DNA from 2 places in the Lysinibacillus sp. GW823-FHT02G10 genome. Region 2 is predicted to be linked to the other one. Evidence: riboswitches for the same ligand, from Rfam matches in the RefSeq annotation. Region 2 holds a riboswitch; the other holds the start of a gene.
The links. Region 2 has a riboswitch for cobalamin ahead of nikA (nickel ABC transporter substrate-binding protein). Riboswitches for the same ligand answer to the same signal wherever they lie in the genome.
Positions count from the first base shown of each region.

Region 1: another riboswitch for cobalamin. It lies ahead of AC1RFD_RS16105 (ABC transporter substrate-binding protein); the one in region 2 lies ahead of nikA (nickel ABC transporter substrate-binding protein).

Region 1 covers NZ_JBXAJI010000005.1:90,765-114,389, forward strand. The annotation lists gene icmF (fused isobutyryl-CoA mutase/GTPase IcmF) at 1-2,490, opposite strand, end outside; gene AC1RFD_RS16060 (TetR/AcrR family transcriptional regulator) at 2,581-3,213, opposite strand; gene AC1RFD_RS16065 (acyl-CoA dehydrogenase) at 3,217-4,353, opposite strand; gene AC1RFD_RS16070 (acyl-CoA dehydrogenase) at 4,520-5,656, opposite strand; gene AC1RFD_RS16075 (3-hydroxybutyryl-CoA dehydrogenase) at 5,716-6,567, opposite strand; gene AC1RFD_RS16080 (acetyl-CoA C-acetyltransferase) at 6,567-7,772, opposite strand; gene AC1RFD_RS16085 (heterodisulfide reductase-related iron-sulfur binding cluster) at 7,969-10,200, opposite strand; gene AC1RFD_RS16090 (cob(I)yrinic acid a,c-diamide adenosyltransferase) at 10,561-11,124, opposite strand; gene AC1RFD_RS16095 (adenosylcobinamide amidohydrolase) at 11,137-12,597, opposite strand; gene AC1RFD_RS16100 (FecCD family ABC transporter permease) at 12,594-13,595, opposite strand; gene AC1RFD_RS16105 (ABC transporter substrate-binding protein) at 13,592-14,560, opposite strand; cobalamin riboswitch at 14,698-14,880, opposite strand; gene AC1RFD_RS16110 (acyl-CoA dehydrogenase family protein) at 14,938-16,605, opposite strand; gene AC1RFD_RS16115 (class I adenylate-forming enzyme family protein) at 16,607-18,109, opposite strand; gene AC1RFD_RS16120 (MerR family transcriptional regulator) at 18,102-18,491, opposite strand; gene argS (arginine--tRNA ligase) at 18,724-20,391, opposite strand; gene AC1RFD_RS16130 (YwiB family protein) at 20,391-20,822, opposite strand; gene yidC (membrane protein insertase YidC) at 20,978-21,610, opposite strand; gene AC1RFD_RS16140 (hypothetical protein) at 21,635-21,910, opposite strand; gene speB (agmatinase) at 22,075-22,947, opposite strand; gene AC1RFD_RS16150 (transglycosylase domain-containing protein) at 23,249-23,625, shown strand, end outside.
Region 2 covers NZ_JBXAJI010000001.1:1,224,850-1,233,540, forward strand. The annotation lists gene metE (5-methyltetrahydropteroyltriglutamate--homocysteine S-methyltransferase) at 105-2,090, shown strand; gene AC1RFD_RS06385 (hypothetical protein) at 2,042-2,401, shown strand; cobalamin riboswitch at 2,549-2,741, shown strand; gene nikA (nickel ABC transporter substrate-binding protein) at 2,891-4,507, shown strand; gene nikB (nickel ABC transporter permease) at 4,579-5,532, shown strand; gene AC1RFD_RS06400 (ABC transporter permease subunit) at 5,535-6,344, shown strand; gene AC1RFD_RS06405 (ABC transporter ATP-binding protein) at 6,358-7,128, shown strand; gene AC1RFD_RS06410 (ABC transporter ATP-binding protein) at 7,138-7,944, shown strand; gene AC1RFD_RS06415 (DUF2089 domain-containing protein) at 8,135-8,500, shown strand; gene AC1RFD_RS06420 (SHOCT-like domain-containing protein) at 8,513-8,691, shown strand, end outside.

The sequences.
Region 1 (23,625 bases), on a different contig from region 2:
CCAAATACGTCGTGCCACACGGCCGATTACTGTATACTCTGGATCTAGTCCATTTGAGAAGAAGAATGATAAATTTGGTGCAAAGTCATTGATATTCATGCCACGACTTAAATAATACTCTACATACGTAAAGCCATTAGCTAAGGTGAAGGCTAATTGGGAAATTGGGTTTGCTCCAGCTTCCGCAATATGATAACCAGAAATGGAAACAGAATAATAGTTACGTACTTTATGGTCTATAAAGTATTGCTGAATATCGCCCATCATACGCAAAGCAAACTCTGTTGAGAAAATGCATGTATTCTGGCCCTGATCTTCTTTTAAAATATCAGCTTGTACTGTTCCACGTACGACTTGCAATGTTTTTTCACGTGTCTCGGTAAACTCTTCAACTGTCAAAGTTCGTCCTAGCTTTTGCTCACGTAATTGAACTTGTTGATCGATTGCTGTATTCATAAACATTGCTAAAATAATAGGTGCTGGTCCATTAATAGTCATTGATACAGATGTAGACGGTGCACATAAATCAAAGCCTGCGTAAAGTTTTTTCATATCTTCTAGTGTACAGATCGATACACCTGATTCTCCAACCTTACCGTAAATATCTGGACGGTAATCTGGGTCTTCCCCATACAAGGTTACAGAATCAAAAGCTGTAGATAAACGTTTTGCATCATCATCTTTTGATAAATAATGGAATCGTTTATTTGTACGTTCTGGTGTTCCCTCGCCAGCAAATTGACGCTTCGGATCTTCACCCTCACGTTTGAATTGGAATACACCCGCCGTATATGGGAATTCGCCAGGAACATTTTCTTTATAAACCCAACGCAAGATTTCCCCATAGTCTTCAAACTTCGGTAATGCTACTTTTGGAATTTTCGTGCCAGAAAGACTAGTTGTTTTTAAGATGGTACGAATTTCTTTATCGCGAACTTTAGTCACAAACTCATCGCCAGCATACGCTTCTTTTAATGCCTGCCAATTATCCAATATACGCTTGGATTCTGCTGTTAATTCATCTCTAACACCTTCTGCTAAAGAAGTAAGCGATGCCACAAGCACATCATCTGGAGCTTTTTCTTGGACAGCTGCAATAGCACCTTCTAATTGGAATAGTCGACGAGCAAATGCCACCTGCTGCTCAGTTTTTTTATGATAGCCACGGACAGTGTCCGTAATCTCACGTAAATAATAACGGCGATCGTTTGGAATGATAACATCTTGCTTTTGCGTTTTCGCAAATTGCTCATAGCTTGTTTCCCAATTAAAACCTGTTTTTTCGTTAATTATTTTAACGAGGGCGGCGAATAACGCATTTGTGCCTTTATCATTAAATTGGCTAGCTATTGTACCGTAGACTGGCATGTTATCAAGTGATTCATCCCAAAGCTCGCGGGAACGTTGATATTGTTTTTGTACTTGTCGAAGGGCGTCCTCTGAGCCTTTTCGCTCAAATTTATTGATCGCAATAACATCTGCAAAGTCAATCATATCAATTTTCTCAAGTTGTGTAGGTGCACCGAATTCGCTTGTCATGACATACATAGATAGATCCGTGTATTTAGTAATTTCGGCATCACCTTGACCGATTCCACTTGTTTCTACGATGATTAAGTCATAACCTGCTACACGTACTACATCTAGCACATCACCAATTGATGCAGATAATTCTGTACGTGAGCCACGTGTTGCTAAACTACGCATATAAACACGGTTATTAAAAATAGCGTTCATGCGAATACGATCCCCAAGCAATGCTCCACCCGTTTTTTGCTTTGTTGGATCGACTGATAGAATGGCTACACGTTTATCTGGGAATTCTTTTAGGAAGCGGCGAATCAGTTCATCCGTTAAGGATGATTTCCCTGCACCACCTGTTCCCGTAATCCCCATTACTGGCGTACCTTTTGAAAGCTTTCTTGCCTCTGCTAGCATTTCTTTCGTAGCTTCATCGTCATTTGACTCAGCTGCTGTTATTAGATTGGCTAAAATTTCAGGCGTCTCTGTCGTTAAAGACTTTAATTTCTCTAAATAATTACCTGTTGCAGTAGGAAAATCTGTACCTTTAATTTGTTCATTAATCATTCCCTGTAGCCCTAAAACACGGCCATCCTCTGGTGAGAATATCCCTGCAATGCCATACGTATGAAGCTCTTTAATTTCACGAGGTAAAATAACTCCTCCACCACCGCCATAAATTTTAATATGTGGTGCTCCTTTTTCACGCAGTAAATCATACATATATTTAAAGTATTCCATATGTCCGCCTTGATAAGAAGAAACCGCAATCCCTTGTGCATCTTCTTGTATCGCAGCATTCACGACTTCTTCAACAGAACGATTATGACCTAAATGGATTACTTCTACACCGCTCGATTGTAAAATGCGTCGCATAATATTGACTGAAGCATCATGTCCATCAAAAAGACTCGATGCTGTCACAAAACGTACGTGATTTTTTGGACGATATACTTCTACCTTTGTCATATGAAATCCCCACTTTCTCCCCTTATTGAATAAAAAAAGCCGGCATTGCAATATCGCTATATGCAATTGCCGACAAACCCCTTACAAATATTAAAACCCCTTTATGCCTGAAATGAACAAGGTGATTTGCATGTCAATGAATTCGTCTATTGAATGCTGACGATGTAAAGCCCATTTGCGAAACGCCCAGCTTTGTCCTGAAACAACTAAGTTATTGGCTGCTAAATGGATTTGCTTTTCTGTCATAGTTAGTTCGCCAGACTGGACACATCGCTGTAACAAGCGTTCAAATGTGGCAACCATTTCAAACTCTTTACTAAAAACATAGCGTTGTGCTTCTTTTGACAATGATTTTGTTTCTTGATACATGATTGTTAGCTCATCAACCATACTATCGATTTGCAGGAAGTATTCCCGAATCATTTCTTTTAACTCATCAATAGTTCCTGCTTTAATCTCATAACTTGAAAGACGCTCCATTGCATGGTGATAAATACTGTCACAAACAAGGTATAGAACATCTTCCTTCGTTCGGATGTATTCATACAAAGTACCGATACTAAAGCCAGCAGCTTTTGCAATTTCTCTCGTCGTGGCACGGTGAAAGCCTTTTTCTTTAAATAGCTTAATAGCTCCTTGAATCATTTGTTCACGACGAATGGCGATTAGATTTTCATCTTTTACGGTTGACTGTACTTGGGGCCTTTTATCTTTATCAGTCATCAATTATTTCGTTAGCATACGCGAGATAACAAGACGTTGAATCTCCTGCGTACCTTCGTAAATTTGTGTAATTTTAGCATCACGCATAAAGCGCTCTACAGGGTAATCTTTTGTATAACCATAGCCACCAAATACTTGAACCGCCTCTGTCGTTACACTCATTGCTGTATCGCCAGCCATTAATTTCGCCATTGCAGATGCCTTACCATATGGTAGGTTATTAGATTCTAACCATGCCGCTTGGTATGTAAGAAGTCGAGAAGCCTCAATTTGAGTTGCCATATCGGCTAATTTAAAGGAAATGCCTTGATTTGCAGTGATCGGTTTACCAAATTGCACACGTTCTTTGGCATAGTCAACTGCTGCATCGAGTGCTCCTTGTGCAATTCCTACTGCTTGAGCCGCAATACCATTACGTCCACCATCTAGTGTCGTCATGGCAATCTTAAAGCCTTCCCCTTCAGCCCCTAATAGATTTTCCTTTGGAACACGACAGTTATCAAAAATAATCTCTGTTGTTGGAGATGAACGAATTCCTAATTTCTTTTCTTTCTTCCCTACAGAGAAACCTTCAAATCCAGCTTCCACGATAAATGCGGATGTGCCATGTTTTGCTTCTGGGTCTGTTACTGCAAATACAATATATGTATCTGCTACTCCACCGTTCGTAATAAAGATTTTTGAGCCATTTAAAATATAATCATCGCCATCACGTTTTGCATAAGTTTTCATGCCACCCGCATCAGAGCCAGAGCCAGGTTCTGTTAAACCATATGCACCAATATGTTTGCCTTCAGCCATTGGACGAAGGTATTTTTGTTTTTGTTCTTCTGTACCGAACTTGTAAAGTGGCCAACCTGCCAGTGAAGTATGTGCAGATAAAGTTACACCAGTCGAAGCACAAACACGTGAAAGTTCCTCAACAGCTATGACATATGCAAGGTAATCAAATCCTGCACCACCATATTCCTCAGGCCATGGAATACCAGTAAGCCCAAGCTCCGCCATTTTGTCGAAAATCGCACGGTCAAATTCTTCATTTTCGTCACGTTCAGCAGCTGTTGGCGCCACTTCATTTATAGCAAAATCACGAATCATTTCACGTAATTGTTCATGCTCTTCTGTTAACTGAAAGTTCATTGTCCATTTCCCCTTTTTAGTTAGACTCTGTTTTGTGTTACCTGATTATTGTTAGGTTGGATTGAGCGGGTTTGCCTTATTTCAGAGCAGTTCACACCCTTAATAAACGTTTTCCCCTCACTTTTGAACGGTTTCCATCACTTTGTACCATTCGCAATATCAGGCTTTATTTCAGTAAATGTTTACTAATGACTAGTCGTTGAATTTCACTTGTACCTTCATAGATTTCTGTCACCTTTGCATCGCGGAAATAGCGCTCTACTGGATAATCTTCCGTATAGCCGTAGCCGCCAAATATTTGAACAGCCTCTATTGCCGTTTGTACCGCTGTTCGTGATGAGAAAAGTTTAGCCATTGAAGCTTCTGCTCCACATGGTAAACCTTTTGCACGTAAATCGGCTGCACGATAGACTAACAGTTTTGCAGATTCAACAGCCGTTGCCATATCCGCAAGCTTAAAGCCAACACCTTGTTGTGCGGCAATCGGCTTACCAAATTGAATGCGTTCTTTAGCATAAGCAGTAGACGCCTCTAGTGCCGCCTCAGCAATTCCTAACGCCTGTGCCGCAATGCCGATTCGTCCAACATCTAAATTGGCCATCGCAATTTTAAAGCCTTCTCCCTCTTCCCCAAGTAGGTTGTCGGCTGGAATGCGACAATTATCGAATGTCAGCTGAACTGTACGTGAGCCGTGTAAGCCCATCTTATGCTCATCTTTTCCGATGATTAAACCAGGTGTTCCCTTTTCAACAATAAATGCTGAGATACCCTTTGTTTTTTCAGCTGGGTTAGTAGATGCGAATACAATATACACATCAGCTTCTCCACCATTTGTAATAAATACTTTGGAGCCGTTAATCACATATTCATTGCCATCACGCACTGCCTTTGACTGTAAAGAACCAGCGTCTGAGCCTGCACTTGGTTCTGTTAAACAAAATGCGCCTAAATATTCGCCTGTTGCAAGCTTTGGTACATAACGTTTCTTTTGTTCGTCATTCCCAAAGTAAATAATTGGATTCGTTCCAACTGAAGTATGGACGGATAAAATAACACCCATTACAGCGCTTACTTTTGATAGTTCATTAATCGCAATAATATAAGATGTAAAATCCATACCAGAGCCACCTAAGTCTTCTGGAGTCGTAATCCCCATTAAGCCAAGTTCACCCATTTGCTGTAGAAGCTCACGTGGAAATTCTCCCGCTTCCATTCGCTCCACCCATGGTTGAATTTTTTCCTGAGCAAATTGACGAACCATATCGCGCATCATAATTTGCTCATCTGTAAATTGCAAATGCATCTATAATGTCACCCCTCTAAGTTGTCCCGAAACATCTAAATAACCCCATCCCCATAGGATTATTCGTAAACGTAAAAGCCTCTTCCTGATTTCTTACCTAACCAGCCAGCTGCAACGTATTTACGTAGCAGTGGGCAAGGGCGATATTTACTGTCTCCAAGACCCTCATGTAAAATTTCCATGATGTAAAGACAAGTATCTAAACCAATAAAGTCTGCCAATGTTAATGGCCCCATCGGATGATTCATACCAAGCTTCATCACATCATCAATTGCTTCTTTTGTTGCCACACCTTCGTAAAGTGCGTAAATCGCTTCATTAATCATCGGTAGTAGGATTCGATTTGAAATAAATCCTGGGAAATCATTCACTTCTACTGGTGTTTTCGATAATTTAACCGTCATCTCTTCGACAGCTTTGTACACTTCATCTGTTGTTGCTAAGCCTCGAATGATTTCAACAAGTTTCATAACTGGTACAGGGTTCATAAAATGCATACCAATTACTTGCTCTGGACGCTTTGTTACTGCTGCAATTTCTGTAATAGGCAGTGAAGATGTATTCGTAGCTAAAATAGCATGTGCTGGCGCAATGCCATCAAGTTGCTTAAAGATGGATTGCTTAATTTCCATATTTTCCACAGCTGCTTCAATGATAATATCTACATCACTAGCATCTTGTAAATCTAGCGACATACTAATTCGACTTAGAACAGCAGCCTTCTCATCTTCAGTTTTGCGACCCTTTTCTACATCACGTGATAAATTTTTCGTAATAACCCCTAATCCACGCTCGAAAAATTCTTGTTTGATATCGTTCAATTTCACATCAAAGCCTGCTTGTGCACAAACTTGGGCAATACCAGAGCCCATTTGCCCTGCACCAATGACCATTACCTTTTGAATTCCCATTAGTTCAGTCCCCCTGTTTTTGGTACTTCAATCATAATTGCATCACCTTGGCCGCCGCCTGAACAAATTGCGGCAATGCCAATGCCACCGCCACGACGCTTCAATTCCTGTGCAAGTGTTAATATTATACGTGCACCAGATGCCCCAATCGGATGACCTAAAGCAACTGCACCGCCATTAACATTCACTTTTTCTGCATCTAAATCTGCCAACTGCTTGCTGACTAAAGCTACCGCTGCAAAGGCTTCATTGATTTCAATTAAATCAATATCTGCTAATGATTTGTTAGTCTTTTTCAGTAATTTATTAATAACACGACCTGGTGTTTGCGGGAAGTTTTCTGGCTCAAGCGCAAGTTCTTCGTGACCAATGATTATTGCCAATGGTTCTCTACCTTCACGTTTTGCACGTTCTTCACTCATAACGACAAGTGCACATGCACCGTCGTTAACCCCAGGTGCATTACCTGCTGTAATCGTGCCATGCTTGTCAAAGGCTGGTTTTAGCTTCGCCAGTACTTCCAAAGACGTCCCTGCTCTTGGTGCCTCATCTGTATCTACAATAAGTGGTGCACCTTTTCGTTGAGGAATCTCCACTGGTACGATTTCTTCAGCAAAGTAACCTTTTTCAATTGCGGCTAACGCGCGTTCATGACTGCGTACTGACCAAGTGTCCTGTTCTTCTCGGCTTAGCGAGAACTCTTTAGCTGTTGCATTACCATAGCTACCCATATGTGGTCTTGCTTTATCGAAAGCACATGTTAAGCCGTCATATAGCATGCCATCTACCATTGTAGAATCTCCCATACGCAAACCATTTCGACCATTCAGAAGATAATATGGTGCATTGGACATAGATTCCATGCCACCCGCAATAATCACTTCTTCGTCCCCTAAACGAATCAATTGATCTGCTAATGACACCGCACGCATCCCTGAAGCACAAACTTTATTGATTGTTTCTGTTTTTACTGCTGTTGGTAAATTGGCCTTCAGCGCAGCCTGTCGAGAAGGAATTTGCCCCTGTCCCCCTTGTAAAACAGAACCTAAAATTACCTCATCCACTTGCTCAGGTGCAAGCTTTGCCTTCTCTAATGCCCCTTTAATGGCAATCGCACCTAAATCACTTGCATGTAATGCTGATAATGAACCTCCAAATTTACCAAACGCAGTTCTTGCTCCTGCTAAAATTACAGCTCTATTCAAGTAAAACACCCCTTTTGTTTTACGTTCTCGATGAAGCTGCAAAGCATTATTGACTGAACGCTCGCTCGACTTCTATCGAGGAAAAATGGGAGTTTACTATCTCAACTCCCATTCCCATTTAATCTTATTCTACAAAACAATTTTTTATTGTGCAATTTATATTTTTCAGATAACTAAAATATTTCTGCAATAGCAATCATTTTTCTGCGTTCGCTTCCGTATTCTCGTCTTGTTGAACATTTTCTATAGACGCTACCACTTCTTCGTATGTTTCTTCTGTTTCTTCGGAAGAAGGATTAACTGCCTTTACTTTTTCACCGAACACAGAACGTTCTAGTAATTCTGCAACATCAAATGTTCCAATAGAGTCTTCAACCTCTTTAGCCTTTGTACCATCCTCTAGCATTGTTAGGCAGTAAGGACAGCCTGATGAAATAACTGATGCATTTGTTGCAAGAGCCTGTTCTGTTCGCGCTACGTTAATGCGATTTCCTACATGCTCTTCCATCCACATTAATCCACCACCAGCTCCACAGCACATCGCTGTTTCGCGGTTACGTTCCATTTCAACAAGCTTCACGCCAGGGATTCCTCGAAGGATCTCACGTGGGGCATCGTACACATCATTGTAGCGGCCTAAATAACAGGAATCATGGAAAACAATCGTTTCATGAACCTCATAGTTTAGCGCTAGACGATTTTCCTCAATCAACTGATTTAATAACTCAGTGTGATGATACACTTCACCTTTCCAGCCAAAGTCTTGATATTCATTTTTAAAGATATTGTAGGCATGAGGATCGATTGTTACAATTTTCTTCACGTCATTTTTCTCAAACTCATCAATATTTGCTGTAGCTAGCTCTTGGAATAAGAATTCATTCCCTAAACGACGAGGTGTATCCCCAGAGTTTTTCTCTTTATTACCTAAGATTGCAAACTTCACACCAGCCTCGTTTAATAGACGACAGAATGCTAAAGCGATTTTTTGAGAGCGGTTGTCGAAAGCTCCCATCGAACCAACCCAGAATAAATACTCCATTTCCTCGCCAGATTTTTTCAGCTCTTTTACAGTTGGAATTTGGATTGTTGGATCTAGATCACGCCAATTTTCTTTTTCCTTGCGGTTTAGGCCCCAAGGATTACCTTGTCGTTCGATATTCGTCATTGCACGTTGAGCATCAGGATTTACTTTCCCTTCAGTCATTGTTAGATAACGACGTAGATCAATAATTTTATCAACATGCTCATTCATTACAGGGCATTGATCCTCACAGTTACGACATGTCGTACAAGCCCAAATTTCCTCTTCTGTAATGACATCGCCAATTAAAGATGGGCTGTAGATATCCTCAATTACAGCACCTTCAGCACCAGCTGCAATTGCAAGCTGGTTACCCTTTGTATTGGCAAAGAATTGATAAGGCACCCATGGTTTTTGTTTTGTTACGACTGCGCCGGTAAATGTTAAATGGTCACGCAATTTTACGATTAAATCCATAGGAGACAGCATTTTTCCTGTTCCTGTTGCTGGACACATGTTTGTACAACGTCCGCATTCTACACAAGAATATAGATCAAGCATTTGCTTTTGTGTGAAGTCCTGTATGCGTCCTACCCCAATAGAAGGCATATCCTCTTCGCTTTCAGCATTTTCTCCAGCCTCTTCCAAGGCCTCAAAATCAATTGGTGTTAATGTACCCGTACGATCTAAACGATTCATGTAAACATTAAGTGGACTGACAATTAAGTGGAAATGTTTAGACTGCGGTACGTATACCAGGAATGTTAATAGAATTAAAAGGTGTGCCCACCACATTACATAAAACACACCAGCGGCAACTGATGTAGGTAGGAAGCCAAAAATAGCAGCAATACTTGAAGCAACTGGCTCCGTATAAGTTAATCCCTCACCATGCCAAATTAATCCCATACCATTAGCGATTAATGTAGATACCATTAACCCACCAATGAAAATTAATACAAGGCCGTTTTTCCATCCTCGTTTTAGACGCACTAGCTTTTCAACATAGCGGCGGTAAAATGCCCACACTACCGCGACTAAAATCATTAAAACCACCAGTTCTTGGAAGAATGTAAAGACACCATAGAAAATGCCTAGTGGCAGATGTGACTCTGGTGCTAGTCCTTTCCAAATTAAATCAATGGCCCCTAACTGTACCATCAAAAATCCATAGAAAAACATAACATGTATTAAACCACTCTTTGGATCCTTTAATAGCTTATTTTGACCAAATACATTGACCATAATATAACGAAGTCGTTCTTTAACACTTTCATCAAACTCAACCTTTTTCCCCAATTGCACATACTTATAGCGTGTTTTCAACAGGTAGAAGAACAATCCTACTGCATAAAGCACAACCACGACTGTTAAGACAATGTTAGCAATTAATAATGGACTCATGGTTGGTCCCCCCTTTAGTTTGTCGTAATTTTCTCTCTTTGTGACGAATTTGCTAGTTCAAACAGAAATGTACTTCACTTTATCATTATATTCCTATTCTAATAAATGAGTGAGCATTCAGTCAACATAAAACGGAAATATTTCTGATAATTTTATATTCTTACATTTTACAAGAAAAAAAGCCACCCTGAATTTTTTCAAAGTAGCAATTTTTACTTTCCTTAACTATTATACTTAGGGGGATGTCGCATATTCAGTAGACTTTTGAACATCTGCTAAATTGCATACAAACCTATACCGCCCCGTAGCTTAACATCTGGAAATTCATTTTTTGTACAAAAACATTTTTTAAATCAAACTTTATTTTTTAAAAACATTCCCACTGCGAATATATTCAACATCTGCTACGTTTAAGCGAGCATTTACAACACGTGCAGCTGCAAATAAATAATCCGATAAGCGATTTAAATATTTTTGTACAACCTTTGGTACATCTTCAACTTCTTTCATAAGTGTCACCATTTCACGCTCTGCTCGGCGTGCAACCGTGCGTGCAATGTGTAAAGTTGCCGCTGCTGGTGCACCTCCTGGTAAAATAAAACGTTGTAAAGGTGGCGCTTCGTCTGATAAAGCATCTATACGAGCTTCAAGTACTTCAATCGGTTGCTCTGTTAATTTATAATGACGTTCTTTCATCACATTAGCAAGGTCTCCACCAGCATCGAACAACTCATGCTGAATTGTCTCTAGGTCTGTTAAAATATCCTTGAAAAGCGCTTGATCTAATTCACTTACGGCCTTCCCAATAAAGGAATTTAATTCATCAATTGCCCCATATGTTTCCACACGTAAACTATCTTTATCAACCCGTCCTCCAATAAGACTTGTTTTCCCCGTATCGCCTGTTTTCGTGTAAAGCTTCATTTCTCTCATCTCCTAAAACTGGTTTTTATAATTCCTAATCGCCTGAACTGTTGTTTCATAGACACCCTTTGCAATCATTTTACCAACTTCCGTAATTGGGCCACCATACAGCATTTCTTCTCCTTTTTGAGTTGCAGCAATTAACAGACTATCTGTAGCAGTACCTGTTGCAATTGTTCCACTCCGCTCATCACGAATATTTTCTGATTGCAACGCCTTTGTTTTTGCCTCAGTTGCTGTCATCAATGCCTGAAAAAATGCCTCTTCCGATAAACAACCATTAACGATAACCCATGTATTAATAGTACCAATATATGGATCATCTTGTCTTTCGTGTACTCGAGATACATCAACTGCATTGCCTACGCCAGCTGTTACAGCTACGATTATACTGCCAAAAGGTGCTGAAAATTCATTGATGGCCACTAGAGCTGTTGATACTGCTGTAAGCATAACAACAGTATTTGTAGATGAAAAATTTTCCCTTTTCAAAAATTCTTTAACTTCTCTTTTCACATCGCTAATGACATAATCACCAGGAACTGAGCGATTTAATAAGCAATTATGCCAGCCAATACCTGGGTTATGAACTGCAGAAGATACGGTCTTCAGAGGAAGCTCTGATTGAAGTTGGATATATTGTTCAGTTATCGTAAAGTGCTCTTTTTTGATGACAGCTCGCTGCTGATAGTCTGTAGCTGCGGGCATTATTGTAATTTGGGGTTTTGGTATTTCAGGGTGAGCATATGTAGTCACCCGTGCTTGATAAACTTCTTCAATTTGGGAGGCAATTAATACTTCATGTGGTGCACCAAGTGCTCTCATTTGTCCGCTTTCCATCAGCAATAATTCATCACAATAAAGAGAGGCTAAATTCATATCGTGTAGTACCATAACGACTGTTAAACCACACTCCATGGCTTCCTTCCGAACCATATCTAAAATTTGACGTTGGTGTGCAATATCAAGATGATTCGTTGGTTCATCCAGCAGTAAGATTTCAGCTGTTTGAGCTAATGCCTGTGCAACAAAAACTCTTTGTTGTTCACCGCCAGATAAAAATTCCATCGGTGTATGCTCATATCGCTTTACACCTGTTTGAAGCATTGCATGTTGAACTGCCTTCTCATCTTGTGCAGACCAACTCGAGAAAAAGCCTGTTTGATGCGGGTAGCGCCCCAGTGAAACTGCCTCTCTCACACTGTTCGAGAAAGCATTTGCATGAAGCTGTGGTAATACAGCCATTTTTTTCGCCAAAGCACGAGCATTATAAGAAAGAATATTTTGTCCATCAATCGAGACGGTTCCAGCAGTAGCTGGTAAAATACCACTCATTACTTTTAATAATGTGGATTTCCCGCTACCATTCGGCCCTAGAATGCCAAGAATTTTTCCTTTTTCAACAGTAAAACTAATGTCCCTGACGATTGGTACATCTTCATAGCCACCTGATAGATGTTCAACAACAATCATGCCCGTACCCCCTTGCTTCTTCGCTGCTTATAAAAAATATAGGAGAAAACAGGTGCTCCAATAAATGCCGTAATAACACCAATTGGTAGCTCTCTTGGCACAATGATTGTTCGTGCTACTAAGTCGCAAATAATGAGTAATGTTGCACCATTGAAAAAAGATAATGGTAATAAGTGGCGATGATCAGAACCCCAAATCATCCTTGTCATATGCGGCACCACTAATCCTACAAAGCCAATTGTGCCAGAAACCGCTACAGCCGCTCCAGTTAACATGGAGCCACCTGCTAATATCAAATATTTACTGCGCTTTACATTAACACCTAAATGTTTTGCTCGCTCTTCACCATACAACAAGACATTTAATTCTCGTCTTTGTGTCCATAGCATAATTGAACCAACAATCACAAAAGGAATGATCATTTGGACATATGGCCAACCACGCATCGAAACAGAACCAAGTAGCCAGCCTATTACCTGACGTAATTCTTCACCAGATAAGGCAATCATTAATGAAATAAGGGAACCTAAAAAAGAACTAAAAATAACACCTGTTAATATCAACGTTTCCATTTTTAATGAGCGGTCTACGAGTCTAGCAAAGCTCATAACAACTACCATCGTAATGATAGCACCAATCATACTGAAGATTGGCAGCGCATACAAACCGACAACAGGTATAGAAATACTAAAAAAGATCGTTAAAACAGCACCAACAGAAGCCCCTGATGAAACCCCTAGTGTATATGGATCTGCTAATGGATTTTTTAATAAACCTTGGAAAGCTGCTCCAGCAATAGCTAGAGATGCGCCTACTAGTCCCGCTAATAACACGCGAGGCAAACGAATTTTCCAAAAGATATTGGCGGCTGTTTCATCAACCGCCTTATTCCACAATACTTCTAATGGAATATGAACCGAGCCTATCGCTACGCCACACCAGATGCTAATAAGAAGAAGCGTACATGTTAATGTATAGGCTAGTGCTATTTTTTTCACTTAAATACCTCAGGATAGATTGCTTTTGCTAATTCTTCTAGACCTTCAGCTAAACGTGGCCCTTGACGACTTGTCGTACTTTCATCTACCTGCACAATCGCATTATTTTTTACGGCATTAATCGTATCAAAGCCCGCACGTTTTGGTATTTTCGTTAAAATATCTGGTACATAATGATATGTCACCACGATGACATCTGGATTTTTTGCGATAATTTGTTCTGCATCAATTTTATACCAATTATCGCCATCTACAGCTACATTCTCTGCATTGATCATTTCAAGCATCGCGTTCATAAATGTACCATTGCCAGCTGTATAAATATCTGGCTCATCTGATGCTTCAACTAACACTTTTTTGGGTTCAACATCCTTGACTTTAGACAAAACTTCTTCTACTTTTGCCTTCATATTAGCGACAATTTTTTCTGCCTCTGGTAATTTCCCTGTAGCACGTCCAAGTTGCTCAATTGTTGTATATGTTTCATTAAAGTCTTGTGCATTTTTTACAACAAATACTTTCAAACCTGCTGATTCAAGCTGTGCAATAGCCTCTTCTGAAAGAGACATGCTAGATTCGTGTGAAAAAACGATATCTGGTTTTAAGGCAATAATTTTTTCAATATCGTATTCCATACCGCCAACCTTATCCTTCTCAGCTGCCTCTGGCGGATAATCGTCGTTGTCCGTAACACCAACTATTTCATCATTTAAACCTAGTCCAAAAAGGATTTCAGTATTACTTGGAATAAGTGAAACAATTTTCTCAGGAGGTGCTTCAAGTGTAATGTCCTTACCAAGGGCATCTGTTATCGTCATTGGGAATGTTGCTTCATCCACCTGTGCTGTTTCTTGCTGTGTTTGCTGCTCGTTAGATGGCTTGTTATCTTTTGCTTCCTGCCCACAAGCAGCTAGCAAGCCTACTGCTAAAAATGCTGATAATCCTATTTTCCAAAATTTCTTCATGTGAATCCTCCTTCGTTGATCCGTGCGACATTTCGCTTTATTCTACATCAAAATAAAACCCCTCATCTTTGATCGATGAGGGGGCAAAATCGCACCAAAAAAACTGATACAAAATCCACCACCCTATCCTCGTAGGTTGTCATGTCGTTATAAAGGCAGGTCTCCTGGCTAGTGCTACTTGCGATTTTTCAAGCCTTCCCGAAATCTTCAGTGGCATCATTTGAAAAAACTCACACTTACAGTGGCGGGACCGCATCGGAATTACACCGATTTCCCTTTTCACTTTACTTAAGTAAAGAACCTTTATAATATTCAGTTGATTTCATTATACATGAAAATGAAAAAAGTCGCCTCCATTCAAGACGACTCCCCGGCCATTATACAATTTCAGAAAAGTATTGGACTGTTTTCATTTGAGCACCCATTTCTCTTAATGACCATGTCTGTTCTAAATAAACGTCCGCTAGTTTTTCATATTTCCCACCAAATTTATGTGCCCACTCAACCGCTATGACACTTTCATAAAGGTGAGCCATTTTTTCCGCCATACCCTTAGATTCAAAAGTTTTCGTTGCCTCGTCTAAAGCGCTAAAAATTTGCAGTTTCACAGACATATTCGCCAATTGTTCTTTAACGATTTGTACTAGTGAGCTGTCAGCTAATTTGTCTAATCGTTCCTCCATCTCCTGTACAAACAGTTCATGAGCATGAAACTTATCTACTAAACGAATGAGTTCTAAGGCCAAAATATTAGCCGTACCCTCCCACACCGTTAACACTTGGGCGTCTCTTAATAAGCGGGGCGTTACAAAGTCTTCTATATAGCCATTACCTCCGTGTAATTCAATTGCCTCACTAGCATAATGAACAGCTTGCTCTGCTGTTTCCTTTTTCATAATGGCAATATATAAACGATTCATAATAAGATCTTGCTGAGTTCCCTGTCCACTTGTCACTTTATCGTATAATTGGATAAGATCAAAAACTGTCGCTACTTCCACGTGCAACTTAGCTGCAAATTTCCCTAAAGTATCCTGAATCATAGGGTACTGTGTTAAGGGCTTGCCAAATGCATGTCGATTGCTTACATAATGTTTTGCCTCTAAGAAGCCGCGACGCATAATACCAATTGAAGCGACTGCATTACAAATTCTAGAGAGATTTAGTGCTTCTAGCATATAATAAATCCCTTTATTTTGCTCCCCTACAACATAGGCAAGTGCACCATCAAATTCTACCTCACCAGAGGGAACTGCCCGAACGCCTAGCTTATCTTTCAGTCGGCGAATACGTAAATGATTTGTTGTTCCATCTTCTTTGCGCCAAGGAACTGCAAACAATGTTAAGCCTTTGGAACCTGCTGGCGCACCTTCTAGTCGTGCTAATACCATCGCTACACCACACATGCCCGCATTGGATGCAAAATATTTTTCACCATATAGACGATAAGCAGTGCCATCCTTTCTCGCCTCCACCACATTTGCACCTACGTCAGAGCCCCCTTGACGTTCTGTTAAAAAGGTCGCACCTTCATATAAATCTGTGTCACCTGTTGCACACACATGTGGTAAAAAACGCTGCTTTACCTCTTCATCTGCATAATGATCTAATAGATAGGCAGTTGCCATTGTCAATGTTACTGGACAATAAAAACCGGGCTCTGCATGTGATAGCAAATAACCTTGTGCAAAGCTATAAACATAATTCCCCTTGTGTCCTAGCTGCGGAATATGCTTGTGTACATAACCTACAATCCCAGTATTATATGTCTCTTCAATCGTTTTTTTATAGCCATCATTAACCCAAACCTCTGATATCTCTTCACCATAGGCATCATATCTTTGAAGGCGAGGCTCACCCTGTCGATCTGTATGCTTTGCCCTCGCATCAATATCACCTGCACATAGCTCACCAAAATCTGTTAACTCTCGTTGGGCATAGGATAAAAACTCTTTATCTAACATCATTTCCACTATTTTTTGAAGCGTGTCATCTTCAGTAAAAAAGTTCGTAGTACGCATTGCTTCTTGTTGTAATACTTTCATGCTATCTCACCTCTTGCCCCTTTAAATTTTGTTTTAATATTTTGCCTGATGCATTGCGTGGTAGCGCTTCTACTTTTTCAAAAATACGTGGTATTTTAAACTTTGCAAGATGCTCCTCTAAATAAGCTTTCAAAGCTTCCTCATGGATGTCTTGTTTAGCAGAATACACCGCCTTTACAGTTTCCCCCCATTGCGGATGTGGTACACCAATTACCGCAACCTCGAATATACCTTCAAAGCTCAATAAACAATCTTCAATTTCTTTCGGATAAATGTTGACACCTCCCGAAATAATGACATCCTTTTTACGATCTACGATCCAAATAAAACCATCTTCATCCTTGCGAGCTAGATCTCCGGTTTTTAACCAACCATCAATAAAGGCTTCATTAGTAGCTACTTCATCCTTATAGTAGCCAAGCATGTTGCCCTCACCCAACAAGACAATTTCCCCCACTTCGCCTACATTTACATCTTCTCCACTGTCATTCACAATACGCAACTCTGTACCAAGTGGCGCCCGCTGACCAATACTTCCTGCCTTTGCTTCATGCTCCTTGCCAAATAATAATGAGCCACTTGGACCTGCCTCTGTTAATCCATATACACAAGTCAAATTATTTGTGCGGAATGCCTGCTGAATGAACCGAACCTCACTTTGAGATAACGGTGCCCCACCATAGACCCACCATTTCATAGAAGACAAATCTGCCGAATGTAGCCTTGGCAGTTGTGCCGTTAATAAATAAGCAACAGGTGCACCAAAGAAATGTGTTGTTTTCTCCTTTTCAATGGAATCAATGAATAAATCGGGTGTAAAAGTTGGTGTTAATACATTTGTTGAGCCTACCAATACACCCGCCATTAAAAATAAATGTAATGGTGCAGAGTGTGTTAATGGCATCATAAGCAAAATACGGCTCTCAGGCTTTACCTCCATTTCAACAGCTATCATTTGCGCCACTGTTAAAATATTACGGTAGCTAAATAACACACCCTTTGGTTTTCCTGTCGTGCCAGATGTATATAAAATCGTGGAAGGGTCATCCTCTTGTAACTGACAATCAATTGTTTGTGTACTAGCATTTTGAAGCATTGATTCATACTGATGCCATCCCACTTTTTCTTGACCTGTTTTAATTTTTAACGGAATACCGGCTAGCTGTTCAACTGCTGCAAAAATAGCCTCATGTACGACAATTGCCTTCGCCTCGGCATGCTGCGCCACGTACTCTACTTCTTGCAATGTAAACTTCGCATTGACTGGCACAACGATCGCTCCAATACGCTGAATAGCAAAGTAACTGACAACAAACTCTAAAACGTTTGGCATAAAAATTAAAACCTTATCCCCCTGCTTTACTCCCTGCTCTAGTAAAGCATTACTAAAACATGTCACCTGCTTATCTAAATCTTGGTAGGTTACTCTTCTGCCATGACAAATAACGGCTTCATTTTTCGGATACTTACGGGCATTACGTGCTAATAAATTGGAACTATTCATCTTGCATCTCTCCCTTTAAAGTCGCTAATTTTTCGCTAAACATGCCATGCATTTGTTGTAACTCATGCTTCATCTGCGTCAGCTCAGCTATTTTACTGTCAATCTCTTGAATTTTTTGTTCCCCGTATTCAACCGTTCGCTCTAATTGCTGAATTCCTGAGCGATCAAAATCAAATAGTAAAACCATCTCTTTGATTTCCTCTAAAGAAAATCCGTACCGCTTGCCTCTGAAAATAAGCTTGAGTTTCGCCAATTCTTTTTTGGAAAAGGTTCGTTGGTTGGTAGATGAACGATGGGGGCAAAGAAGCCCAAGTTCCTCATAATAACGTATTGTCCGCGTAGACACATTAAACTCCTTTGCTACCTCCTGAATCGTCTTCAAAACCATCTCCCCTTTCCTAATTGGCAACAGTATACCATTGACGTTAACGTAAACTTCAACAAAATTTTCGGAATTAACAGAAAAATAAAGTTTGGGACAGCTAATTTCCCACGGTTTATCCGTTTCTTTTGTCTTTCTATCCAACACATTCGGAACTTTATCTCTCATATTCAGCCTTCTATCCATTAAAAAAAGCCCCTAACACTTTTCATGTTAGGAGCCTAAAGTTTAATTACATTTTTTCAGGTGCAGATACGCCGATTAAACGTAATGCGTTCGCAATTGTTGTGCGGACAGCCGTAATTAATGCTAAACGAGCCTCTGTTAACTCTTTATTTGAAGCATCTAATACTTTTTCTGCATTATAGAAGCTGTGGAATGCAGCTGCTGTTTCTTGAATATAGTTTGCGATACGGTGCGGTGTGCGGTGTTTCGCTGCTTCCGCTACCACTTTCGGGAAATCACCAATCTTTTTCAGTAAATCAATTTCCTTTTCTGCTGTTAATAAATTGAGATGTTCTGTTGTAGTAGCAAAGCCTTGTTCATTTGCTGAACGTAAAATAGATGAAATACGTGCATGCGCATATTGTGCATAGTACACAGGGTTTTCATTAGATTGTGATACTGCAAGGTCAAGATCAAAGTCCATATGAGAATCGCCAGCTGTTTTTACAAAGAAGTAACGAACTGCGTCAAGACCAACCTCTTCTACAAGCTCACGCATAGTTACTGCATTCCCTGTACGCTTAGACATCTTGAATTTTTCACCGTTTTTATAAAGCTGAACCATTTGAATAACTTCCACTTCTAACGTATCTCGATCATAACCAAGTGCTTGAATCGCTGCTTTCATACGTGGAATATATCCGTGATGATCAGCTCCCCAAATATTGATTAATTTATCGAAGCCACGGACAATTTTGTCTTCGTGATAAGCAATATCTGGTGTTAAATACGTGAATGACCCATCATTTTTAATTAGCACACGATCTTTATCATCACCAAATGTTGTAGAGCGGAACCAAGTAGCACCATCCTCTTCAAACACATGTCCATTAGCTTTTAATTTATCTAAAGCTACTTCGATTTTCCCGTTTTCATATAGAGACGTTTCAGAATACCAGACATCAAAATTTACACGGAAGTTTGCTAGGTCTGTTTTTAATTTATCTAATTCTAAAGCTAAACCGTGCTGACGGAAGAAGGCAAAACGCTCATCATCTGATTTTGCTAAAATTGCATCCCCATGCTCTTTTGCTAATTTACCCGCAATATCAATAATATCTTGCCCATGATAGCCGTCTTCTGGCATTTCAGCTTCCATTCCTAATGCTTGTTTATAACGAGCTTCTAATGAATAAGCTAAGTTATTAATTTGATTACCTGCATCATTAATATAATATTCACGAGAGACACTGTAACCAGCCATATCCAACACATTACATAAGGAATCACCAACAGAAGCGCCACGAGCATGACCTAGGTGAAGATCTCCAGTAGGATTTGCTGAAACGAACTCCACTTGAATCTTTTCCCCAGCACCTGCATTTGAGCGGCCATAGTCCGTACCTTGCTCAAGCACCTGTGTCACTACCTCTGTTAGGAAATCTTTACGCACTGTGATATTCATGAAGCCTGGGCCAGCAATATCAATCTTTTCAATATCAGTGCCTGATGGATCAAGATTTTCTAAAATAGCTTCGGCGATAGCACGTGGTGGCTTTTTAGCTAACTTCGTTAATTGCATCGCAATGTTTGTTGCATAGTCACCATTTGCTTTATCCTTTGGTGTTTCTAGGTGAATCGATAATTCTGTGCCAGCCTCAACTAGACCAGCTTTTTCAACAGCCTGCACGATCGCTGCTTTAATAGCCTGTTGTACTTGTTCTACTGCGTTCATCATTGTACCTCCGTAAATGTAATATCTAATGTATAGTTGCCAACGGATTGCCCACCCATTAGTAAATCGTACTGTACATGGAAATCTCCGCTTGTTGCCAGTTTTGTAAACGTCATATTTTTCGTATCAATCACGAGGGGCATAGAACCGAACTCACTTTCATAATGCCCTTTTTGTTGTTCGATTATGTTCAGCGGTAATCGCATATTAACCGCTCCAGCACGCATAATTAGTGCCTTCTCATGACCTAACTTCATCGTTGTGCGGACGATTTTATCCTCCTGCACCTCATCATATTTCAAATACAAGCTTCCTGCCTTTTCAAGTAGCTGCCCTTTGAGCCACATTTCATAACTTTCGGACTCCCCATCACTTGGACGAATGGTAGAAATGAGCTTTATGTTCACATGCGATCTTACTTCGTTCGCCATAACGGATGCCCCTTTTTAGTCTTTTACTATAACCTTTTTATTATAGGATGAATACTTATGGTTTTTCAAGATAGAAGTGATGTAAAGCTCCTCAACAAGTTTATTCGAGAAAATAAAAACCCTCTCCTTCCATAACGGAAAGAGAGGATTTCATTTTATCTATACCATTTTCTTATAATCAATTGTTGAACTATTAACAATAAAGCACTAACAGTCCAATAGATCGGGATAATCGCTGGATTGAACAGACTAAAAATGAGGATCATGAGAGGATTAATAAATACCATTATCTTCATATTTAATGGTTGACTTTTCTCTAGGGCTATACAACTTTGAATGAAATAAATCAAACAAGCAATCATCGAAACCCCAATATCAATCGTCCCTAAATTCATCCAAAGGAAATTTTCACTGGCAATCACTGAATCTAGCTTAATCGCGTAGTACAGTGAAAATAATATCGGTAATTGAATAATGATTGGTAAACAACCTAGTAAAGAGCTTTTCAATGAATCTGAAGTTAGCTCTTGGATTTGTTGCTGTACCATTCTTTTTTCAGATTCGCTTTGACTATTCTTATATTTATCTGTAAGCGCATCTAATTCAGGCTTAATGGTAGTCATTAATTCTTTTGAGTGCTTTTGGTGTTTTGCCGATCGAATAAATAACGGCATAAGAATTAATCTGACTGCAATCGTAATACCAATGACACTAAGTGCGTAGCTACCTGTAAAAGAATGGATGAAATGAATGAGGGTAATAATAGGTTGTGCTAAAAATGTTAACAATGGTTGTCCTCCTAGTTTTAAAGTTTAAATCAAACTAGGAGATACACTTTCTTCCTCATTGTCTTCGGATATTCTAATACATAGAACAAACCACGTTAGCATAGGTGGAGTCCAAGTATTCGTGATAGTATAGTCAACTTCAAACTCCTCGTCTTTCACATCTTGAACGGTTATTTTATTGACGAGATACAGATGCAAATGAACACTTAATACAGTTAAAACCAAAGATGCTAATAGCCAAAAGTATTCCATTGTACTGACAAAAATGAATAAATCATTCATGAGAAGTGACCAAATCATAATACTCCTCCTCCCTTTATTAAAATTGAAGAAACATACATTTTACCTAACTTATCTACGCTACAAAGTAAAATAAGTTTCAATTTTATGCTAAGGCTCATTCTTCATTTCAAAAATATAAAATGGGGCTAGCTCATAGCTAAACCCCATTCAACCAATCTTATTTATTTTACCCAGCCTAAAATCATTTCCCGTAATAATTTTGAAGCTGTGTTTGCTGTCATTTCTGAAGAATCGTAGATCGGTGCTACTTCAACTAGGTCGAAACCTACTACATTTACACCACTTGCTGCAATAGCATGGATGGAAGCGAGTAATTCTTTCGAAGTAATACCACCACAGTCTACTGTACCAGTGCCTGGTGCGTGTGCTGGATCTAAAACATCGATATCAATTGTTACATACACATTGCGTCCAGCTAGTGTTGGTAGGACCTCTTTTAACGGTTCAAGTACTTCAAATTTTGAAATATGCATGCCGTTTTCCTTTGCCCATTCAAATTCCTCTTTCATACCTGAACGGATACCAAATGAATAGACATTTTTTGGTCCTATATGTTCCGCAATTTTACGGATTGGTGTGGAGTGCGAAAGTGGCTCTCCCTCATATTCCACACGTAAATCCGTATGTGCATCAAAGTGAATAATAGCAAGATCATCATATTTAGCTGATACAGCCTTCATTACTGGCCAAGACACTAGATGCTCGCCACCCATGCCGACAGGAATCTTGCCATCTGCTAATAATTTCTCTATAAATTTCTCAATTTCATCTAAAGAACGCTGTGCATTACCGAATGGTAGTGGAATATCCCCTGCATCAAAGTACTTTACTTCCTCAAGCTCACGATCTAGATATGGACTGTACTCTTCAAGACCAATGGATACCTCACGGATACGCTGTGGACCGAAACGTGATCCTGGACGGTAACTTACTGTCCAATCCATTGGCATACCATAAATTACTGCCTGTGCGTCGTCATATGTAGGATGACTTTTTATAAAAACATTTCCTGAATAAGCTTCATCAAATCTCATTGCTAGCCCTCCATATAATTAATCATCATTTTTTGTCTTCTTCTATTATGGCTTACAGGATTGTAATGAAACCTGTATCCTTTTATCCTCGTATACATTATTGGAACGTCTAGCAAATTTCGATTAAAATCTACAAGGTGCGATTTTTTTGTCGAATGCCAGCATTTCAAGTAGTACAAAAAAAGTATAGATGTTTTTGAATAAAGTGCAATAGTTTTTAGTTAGAATTTCGATTAAAGATGAATGTTCGAACACATACTAAAGCTAAGTTCGAAGTTGTGAGAAAACGAGGTGAAGTCGGATGAAACGAAAAAGCTATCATCGAAAGCAACAACGTGTAAAGCGCACACGCAAAAGCCTTACGTTATTCGTGGCCTTTACATCTGCAATTGTCGTAGCGTTTGTCGCACTCCGCATCTATGTTCAAGTGGCTGGTGCACCGCCTTTAACCGTACCAAAGGCTTCTATTTTCTTAGATGAAAATGAGAACCAAATTGGGGATCACTTTACAAATCAACGACGATATTGGGTCGGCCTCGATGAGATGTCACCTTATTTAAAGGAAGCAGTTGTTGCTGTTGAAGATAAAGATTTCTATCAACATGGCGGTTTCGACTATTCACGTATTGCTGGTGCCATTTTAGTGGACATTAAGGCTGGTGGTAAGGTTCAAGGAGC
Region 2 (8,691 bases):
TAGATACTTTTTCGTATTGTTTTAGCATTATTAATTTTAACATGCAGCCATTTTCCTAATAGGAGAATGGCTTTTTATTTTTTCTAAAAAAGGAGCTTAAAAACATGAACTATACAAGTACATTGATCGGTTATCCCTATATAGGGGAGGAACGCGAATGGAAAAAAGCACTAGAAGCATTTTGGCGCAATGAACTTTCTGAGGAGGACTTTGAGGAAAAATTAAAGAAAATCCGTTTATCAAGAATAAACAAGCAGCTGCAACTTGGAATCGATATGGTGACAGTTGGCGACTTTACGTTTTACGATAGAATGTTAGATACAGCTTTGATGTTTGGTTTAGTTCCAAAGCGCTTTAACTGGCAAGGTGGTAAAGTCGATTTTCATACCTACTTCAGTGTAGCAAGAGGAGACAAAACAGCCGTAGCTAGTGAAATGACAAAATGGTTTAATACAAATTATCACTACATTGTTCCAGAGTATGAGGGACAAGCCTTACAACTAACAGAAAATAAAGTGTTAGCCGACTTTTTAGAGGCGAAGGAAACTTTCGGTATCATTGCGAAGCCGACACTAATTGGTCCCTATACATTTTATAAGTTAACGAAAGGCTACAACAAATTAACACAGGTTGAGTACTTATTAGCTTTATTACCACTCTATACGCAGGTATTAAAAGAATTAGTGGATGCAGGTGCCACTTGGATTCAGCTAGAAGAGCCATCCCTCGTCTTAACACTTGATCCAGCAGAGATAAAGCTGGTGAAAGAAATGTATGACCAGTTAGCCACTGCCGTTCCTGAGGCTAAAATAATGCTACAGACTTATTTCGAAGCTTTAAGTGCCTATGAAGCATTAAGTACATTGCCTGTTCAAGGATTCGGTTTGGACTTTGTTCATGGCTATAAAGGAAATATGGCGTCACTTCGTCAATTTGGTTTCCCGCAGGATAAAGTATTAGGAATAGGGGTAGTGAATGGCCGTGATATTTGGCGTTCAAACCTGGCGGAGGTCAATGCGACAATTCAAGCCATTGAACAGCTAAGTCATGCTGCTGAACTATGGATTCAACCATCAAGTAACCTACAGCACGTTCCAATCACAACCTCTCTTGAAAATGAACTTGACCCTGTTTTAAAGCAGTCTCTGGCCTTCGCAGATGAGAAAATCGTAGAAATCACGGGGCTGACTAAATATAGACGAGATAAAGATGGTTCCTTACAACATAATTTTTCAGAAAGTATGAAGGCGATTGAGGCTCTAAAAAATCATCCAATCCGCCAAAATAAGTTAATTCATCAAGCCGTTCAAACTGTGACAAAGCAAGATTTTGAACGACACAGTAATTTTACGAAGCGACAAACGATCCAACAACAAGCCTTAGGATTACCGCTGTTTCCAACAACTACAATCGGTAGCTTCCCGCAATCAGATGAAGTGAAAAGAAATCGTAATGCGTGGCGAAAGAAACAATTATCGAATGAAGCCTATGAAACATTTTTAGAAGACGAAACAAAGCGCTGGATCTCCATACAAGAGGAATTAGATATCGATGTACTTGTTCATGGTGAATTTGAGCGTACAGATATGGTCGAATATTTCGGTGAAAAGCTGACTGGCTTTGCCTTTACAGAGAAAGCGTGGGTTGTTTCATATGGATCACGCTGTGTGAAGCCTCCGATCATTTATGGAGATGTTGCATGGGCTTCACCAATTACCGTAAAAGAATCCGCCTATGCCCAAAGCCTAACGAAGCGATTTGTAAAAGGCATGCTGACAGGGCCAGTAACAATATTAAATTGGTCCTTTGTGCGAGATGATTTGTCCCGTAAAGATGTCGCTTATCAAATTGCATTAGCACTCCGTAAAGAGGTGGAAGCACTAGAAAACGCAGGTATATCAATTATTCAAGTGGACGAGCCAGCGTTAAGAGAAGGTTTACCGCTTAGAAAGGAGGAATGGGGGGCTTACTTAGAGTGGGCTGTCAATTCCTTTAAGCTTGCGACATCTAGTGTAAAGATGAAACACAAATCCATACACATATGTGTTACTGTGAGTTTAATGATTTCATCGAACCAATTAGCGCACTAGATGCAGATGTGATTTCCATAGAAACATCACGAAGTCATGGGGAACTTATTACCTCACTACAAGTACAGACCTATAAAAAAGGAATTGGCTTAGGCGTCTATGATATTCATAGCCCTCGTGTACCAAGCGAGGATGAAATGCTCGCTATTATGAAAGATAGTCTACAGGTGCTGGACCGTTATCAATTCTGGGTGAATCCAGATTGTGGCTTAAAAACGAGAAAAGAAGATGAAACCGTTGCAGCTTTAGCGAATATGGTTGCTGCTACTAAAACGTTGCGTCAAGCTGTACAACAATCTACATCAAGCTAACGAAATGATTTTTAATCTACTACATCTACTCTCCAATAACGAAGACTAGGGTAAATCCCTAGTCTTTTTATCTTACGTCGATATATATATTATCTTCAGAAAGTAAAATTGACGTGAACAGGCGAGCATGTTATGTTTATTACTAATTTCATAGCAATCATTACAAGTTTGAGTGAAATCGTCTTTCATTCAATTAAAAGGAAAATGGGTGAAAATCCCATGCTGTCCCGCAGCTGTAAATGAGGAGTTTTGTTTCAAATACCACTGAGTGAGTACTTGGGAAGGTGAAACAAAATGATGATTCATGAGCCAGAATGCCTGCTTGTAAGAAGATTCATTGATGATCTACGAAAGATAGGGAGATGGATGGAGACTTGCTCATCGTGGGTTTTTCTGTCCTTATTCTTTTTTAGAATAAGGTTTTTTTATGCCTTCTCTTCTTCAACAAGTAGATGTATTTGTACTACGAATAGAGATAGGAGACAGAAAATGAGATTGACAAAGTATTTACTTCCTTTCCTGCTTGTCCTGACGTTCAGTTTACTTGCTGGCTGTACAGGCACGGATGAAGAAAAGGAAAAGACCTCAGCAAACCAAACAGATGAAAAAATAATAACGATTGGCTGGCCATTAGATGTCGGTCCATTGAATCCTCATACATATTTACCGAATCAAATGACTGCCCAAGCAATGGTTTATGAATCCTTGGTGGAATACAATGATGATGGTACTGTTACGCCTAAGCTCGCCGAAAGCTGGGACATCTCTGAGGATAAAACTTCGTATACTTTCCATCTAAGAAAAGACGTGAAATATTCAGACGGCACTGCATTTAATGCAGATAATGTCATTCGTAACTTTGACGCCGTTTTAGCGAATCGAGACATGCATTCTTGGATGGGCATGGTTAACCACATGAAAGAGGTTGTAAAAGTAGATGATTTTACAATTCGTCTGCAATTGGATGAGCCTTATTATCCAGTCTTAAACGAACTTGCCTTCGTCAGACCTTTCCGTTTTTTAGGGGATAACGGATTCCCAAAGGATGATATGACGCAAGATTCTATCAAAGCACCGATTGGAACAGGCCCTTGGGTATTAACTGAATACAAAAAGGACGAATATGCATTATTTAGTCGCAATGAAAACTATTGGGGAGAAAAACCACTAGTTGAACAAATAAAAGTAAAAATTATTCCTGACTCAGAATCTATTTCATTAGCATTTGAAAACGAAGAATTAGATTTAATTTATGGGCGTGGCATTATTAGTTTAGATAACTATACGTATTTAAAAGACAGTGGCAAATACAAAACTGCTACCTCTGAGCCTTTATCTACGAAAGCACTGCTATTCAATACACAATCTGGTCCATTATCTGAGCTAAAGGTACGTCAAGCCATTCAATATGCTATTAATAAGGAACAAATGGTCGACAGTATTACACATGGTACGGAAAAAGTAGCGAACACATTGTTCTGGGATGCGATTCCTTATGCCAATATAGATCTAGCACCTATTGTATACAATCCAGAAAAAGCCCAACAATTGCTAGATGAGGCAGGGTGGTTATTACCTAAGGGTGAAAAAATTCGTTCAAAAAACGGACAGCTGTTGTCTTTAGATTTGATTTACATTGCATCCGATGCAATTCAAAAACCAATGGCAGAATTAATGCAAGGTGAACTCGCAAAAATTGGCGTTCAGTTGAATTTAGAAGGGGCAGATGTAATGGTCGGTCTTCAAAAATTGATGGATGACCAGGTGGATATTAATTTCTGGCGTACCAATGGACCACCTACAGATCCACATAGCTTTGCAAATGAATCAGCTACACCAAATGCTAGTGGTGTGTACGAGGCGAAATTAGGCCTAGCAAACGCCAAAGAAATCGATACGAAAATTCACCAATTATTAGTAGGAACAGATGAACAGGAACGCGTGCAGCTTTACACGAATATTTTAACGATGTTTCATGACCAGGCACTCTTTTACCCTATTTCTTACGAAACAAATAATGTGATTTATCAACCATCTCTAAAGGATTTTGCACCACGTGCATCTGAATATGATATACCTTATGCACAAATGGCTAAAGAAAAATAAAAGTGGAGGAGAGAGTGTGTCTAGCAGAGACAGCTCTCTCTTTATCATAGGATTGAGTAGGAAGTGACAGCATGTATGAATCAACATGGATCTTTTGTTTAAAAAGAATTTTAACATTGCCCTTTGTCTTATTAGGCGTTTCCATCCTAACCTTTGTATTTATTCGTTTTGTTCCTGTAGAGCCTGCTGAAGTCATACTACGTTTGGCAAGGGTTGCGCCAACAGAGGAAGCCATTCAGGCATTACGTGAGGAACTGGGAACGGACAAGTCGTTTTTTCTTCAATATTTGCTATGGGGAAAGGGCATAATCCAGCTAGATTTTGGAACATCTTTTGTTAGTAAATTACCTGTGGCACATGAACTATTCGTGAAATTACCCGCAACCATTGAATTAGCTATTGCTGCGTTTATCCTCATTTTAGGGCTAAGTATTCCATTCGGAGTAATAAGCGCATTGTATAAGCACACCATCATCGATAAAATCATACGATTCTTTAGCATATTGAGTGTGTCGATTCCAGCCTTTTGGTTAGGTTTCCTATTACTCTATTTATTTAGCTTAAAATTAGGACTCTTTCCGACAAACGGGAAGGGCACACCTGCTCATTTAGTTTTACCCGCCTTCGCACTGGCGTTACCAACAATTGGATTATTCGTTCAGCTTATCCGTTCAACCATCCTAGAAGAATTACAGCAGCAATATGTTCAATATGCACGGCTAAGAGGATTAAAAAGCTCCGTGATTCTTATCCGTCATGTTTTGCGAAATGCTGCTATTCCCTTGACTTCCTTGCTAGGCATGACCCTTGGCAATCTTTTAGGTGGAGCCGTGATTGTGGAGCAGGTTTTTAGCTGGCCCGGACTCGGCAGGTACTTAATAGAATCCATTATGAACAGGGATTATCCAGTTGTACAATGCTATGTGTTAATTATTGCGGTTATCTATGTGCTTGCCAATTTATGTACAGATATATTGCATCGTTTATTGGACCCTCATCTAATGATGAAGGGTAGGAGAGATTAAAAATGAAATTTGTACGAACAAAAAGTGTCAACTTAACAGGATTAATCAGTCTATTCCTCCTTGTCATTACTGGCTTATTAGGACTGTTGGCGCCAATTTTAATGCCACACGACCCTTTTGCTGTCGATATTGCTAAGAAATTTTCAGTCCCGTCTTGGGACTATCCATTAGGTACAGATCATTTAGGAAGGTGTATCTTGTCACGCCTTCTTTTAGGTATTCGTTATTCTTTAGGTGCAGCGCTCATCATTCAGCTAGTCGCTATTGTTTTAGCTATCCTACTGGGTGCTTTTGTAGCGTTGAAAAGAGGATTAATTGATTTTCTTTTTATTCGATTATGTGATATTTTATTAGCCTTTCCGACACTCGTACTTGCATTTGGGCTGTTAGGTATATTAGGTCCTAGCTTAAAAAATGTTTTAATAGCGCTCATTTTCACACAGCTTATTTATTATGCAAGAATGATCCGAGGTTTGTTTATTGGCATCAATGAGAAAGACTTTGTTCAAGCTGCTAGGATAACGGGCACTACAGGTATCCAATTAATTAGACGCCATTATATACCCAATCTATTGCCATCTATTGTCACGATTGTCGCATTAGATATCGGGAAGGTGATTTTAGAAATTGCAGGCTTTTCCTTTATCGGACTTGGGGTGCAGGCACCGATTCCAGAATGGGGCATGATGATCAATGAAGGAAAGCAATACATGAGACAGCATCCTGAATTAATGCTTTATCCAGGACTTGCCATCATCCTTGTTGTGTTATTGTTTAATCAATTAGCAAATCGTTTAAAAAGGCTTGACTAGGAAAGGGGAAGTTATGGAGAAAGTTTTAGAAGTGATAGACCTCACAGTCAAAATAGGGGAGAAAAATATATTAACCTCTATCAACCTGACAGCTTATAAAGGGCGAGTCCTAGGAATTATCGGGGAAAGTGGCAGTGGCAAGTCTATGCTTTGCCATGCCATCATGCAAACATTACCGTCCTTTGCCCATGTCAGCCAAGGGGAAGTACTCTATCTGCAAGAAAATTTATTAAACGTTTCAGCTACTAAATGGAGAGCTTATCGTGGCAGACATCTTTCGATGATTTTGCAAAACCCACCCGCTGCATTTGATCATATTCAAACGATTGAAAGTCATTTTCGAGAAACATTAAAAGCACACTTTAAGCTTACAAAAAAAGAAATGAGACAGATCGCCCTTGATGCTTTGAAAAAAGTTCATTTACCTCAGCCAGAGCAGCTCTTGTCCTACTATCCTTTCCAGTTAAGTGGAGGCATGCTACAGCGAGTGATGATTGCTCTGTCAATGGCGATACAGGCCTCCCTCTACATCGCAGACGAGCCTACGACTGCTCTGGATACCATCAATCAGAAACAAGTATTAACACTATTTAATCAAATTCGCTCAGAAACAGATGCTACCATACTCCTTGTCACGCATGATTTAGGTGTCATTGCTGAGCTTGCGGACGATGTGGCTGTGATGTATCAAGGAGAAATCGTTGAGCAAGCAAATGTTTTTGATTTTTTTGATGCGCCTCAGCATCCCTATACCAAGAAACTTTTACAAGCGAGAATGCTATGAGGTGATAAAATGACGCTACTAGAAGTAAAAAATATTGAGAAATACTATGCGCAAAGACCATTTCTATTCAAACGAGGACAGGAAGCCCCTGTATTAGAGAATGTGACATTTTCACTTCAGGAAGGAGAATGTCTTGGCATCGTCGGTCAAAGTGGTTCTGGAAAAAGCACATTAGGGCGCATTATTTTAGGGATTGAACGACCAACAAACGGAGAGCTGATCTTTCAAGGTGTCAATTTATACGAAGCACCCAGCAAAGAGAAAAAAATGATACGAAGAAATTTACAGGCTGTTTTTCAAAATAGTTATCATTCATTTAATCCAAAACAGACGATTTTCGAAATACTCGAAGAACCGTTTTTGAATTTCGAGCATTTTAGCAAAGCAGAGCGACAACAGAAAGTAAGGGAATTACTAGACTGTGTAGAGTTAGAGTGGGCAATGGCTCAAAACTATCCCTCACAGCTAAGTGGGGGACAGCAGCAACGAGTCAACATTGCTAGAGCTCTTGCATTAAAGCCGAAACTGATTGTTTTAGATGAGGCCATTAGTAGTCTTGATATGATTTTGCAAAAGACGATTATAGAGCTACTGCAAAGACTTCAAAAAGAGCTACAGCTTGCTTATCTATTCATTTCACATGATTTACAGGCCACACGTTTTATGTCAGATCGCATCCTTGTGATGCAGCATGGTCAGCTAGTGGAGGAGATAGGCAAGGGTGGGAAATATCAGCACCCCGCTTCACAAGCGTTATACAATGCAATTTTGCCATCACACCCGCGGGAAAGAAAAAAGAAGGATAGACCCAATTAAACAGAAACGCCATTTTGAGAAATTAAAAATGGCGTTTTCTTAATTTTTAAAGCAATATAGAAACAAAAATAAATAAAATTAATCAAGATATTAATTTTATTTATTTTTTAATTAAAATTATTAATTTTATTATTTACATCTTTAATTTCTTTATTATATAATCAGCTTAACTTAAAGGAAGGAGTTCACTATGGCTTATCAAGTAATCACAAATTGTCCTGTCTGCAGTAAAACATTAAAAATTACGAAGTTACAGTGTTCTCATTGTCACACGACCATTGAAAATGAGTTTGAATTGTCGAAGCTAGCATCCTTATCACAGGATCAGCTTCATTTTGTGGAAGTATTTTTAACCTGCCGAGGAAATATTAAAGAGGTTGAAAAGGAACTGGGGGTTTCGTATCCAACAGTTCGAGGCAAGCTAAATGATATTATTTCATCCCTTGGCTATGCTCAAAAGAAGAAAAATGAAGTAGATGAGAAAAAAATTGTAAGCATGCTTGAAAATGGCGAAATCACAACAGATGAAGCCATAAAGCTCTTAAAAGATGAATAGGGAGGAACGACCATGAAAGAGGAAATTACAAAAGTTTTAACGATGATTCAAGAGGGCAAAATTGATGCGGATAAAGGATCAGAGCTGATTCAAGTGCTACAACAGAAAGAAGAATCAGAGAATAAATTTGTGGAAAAAACAAAGTATTTAGATAAAACGTTAAAGGTCCGTGTTGTATCCACCGAAAATGA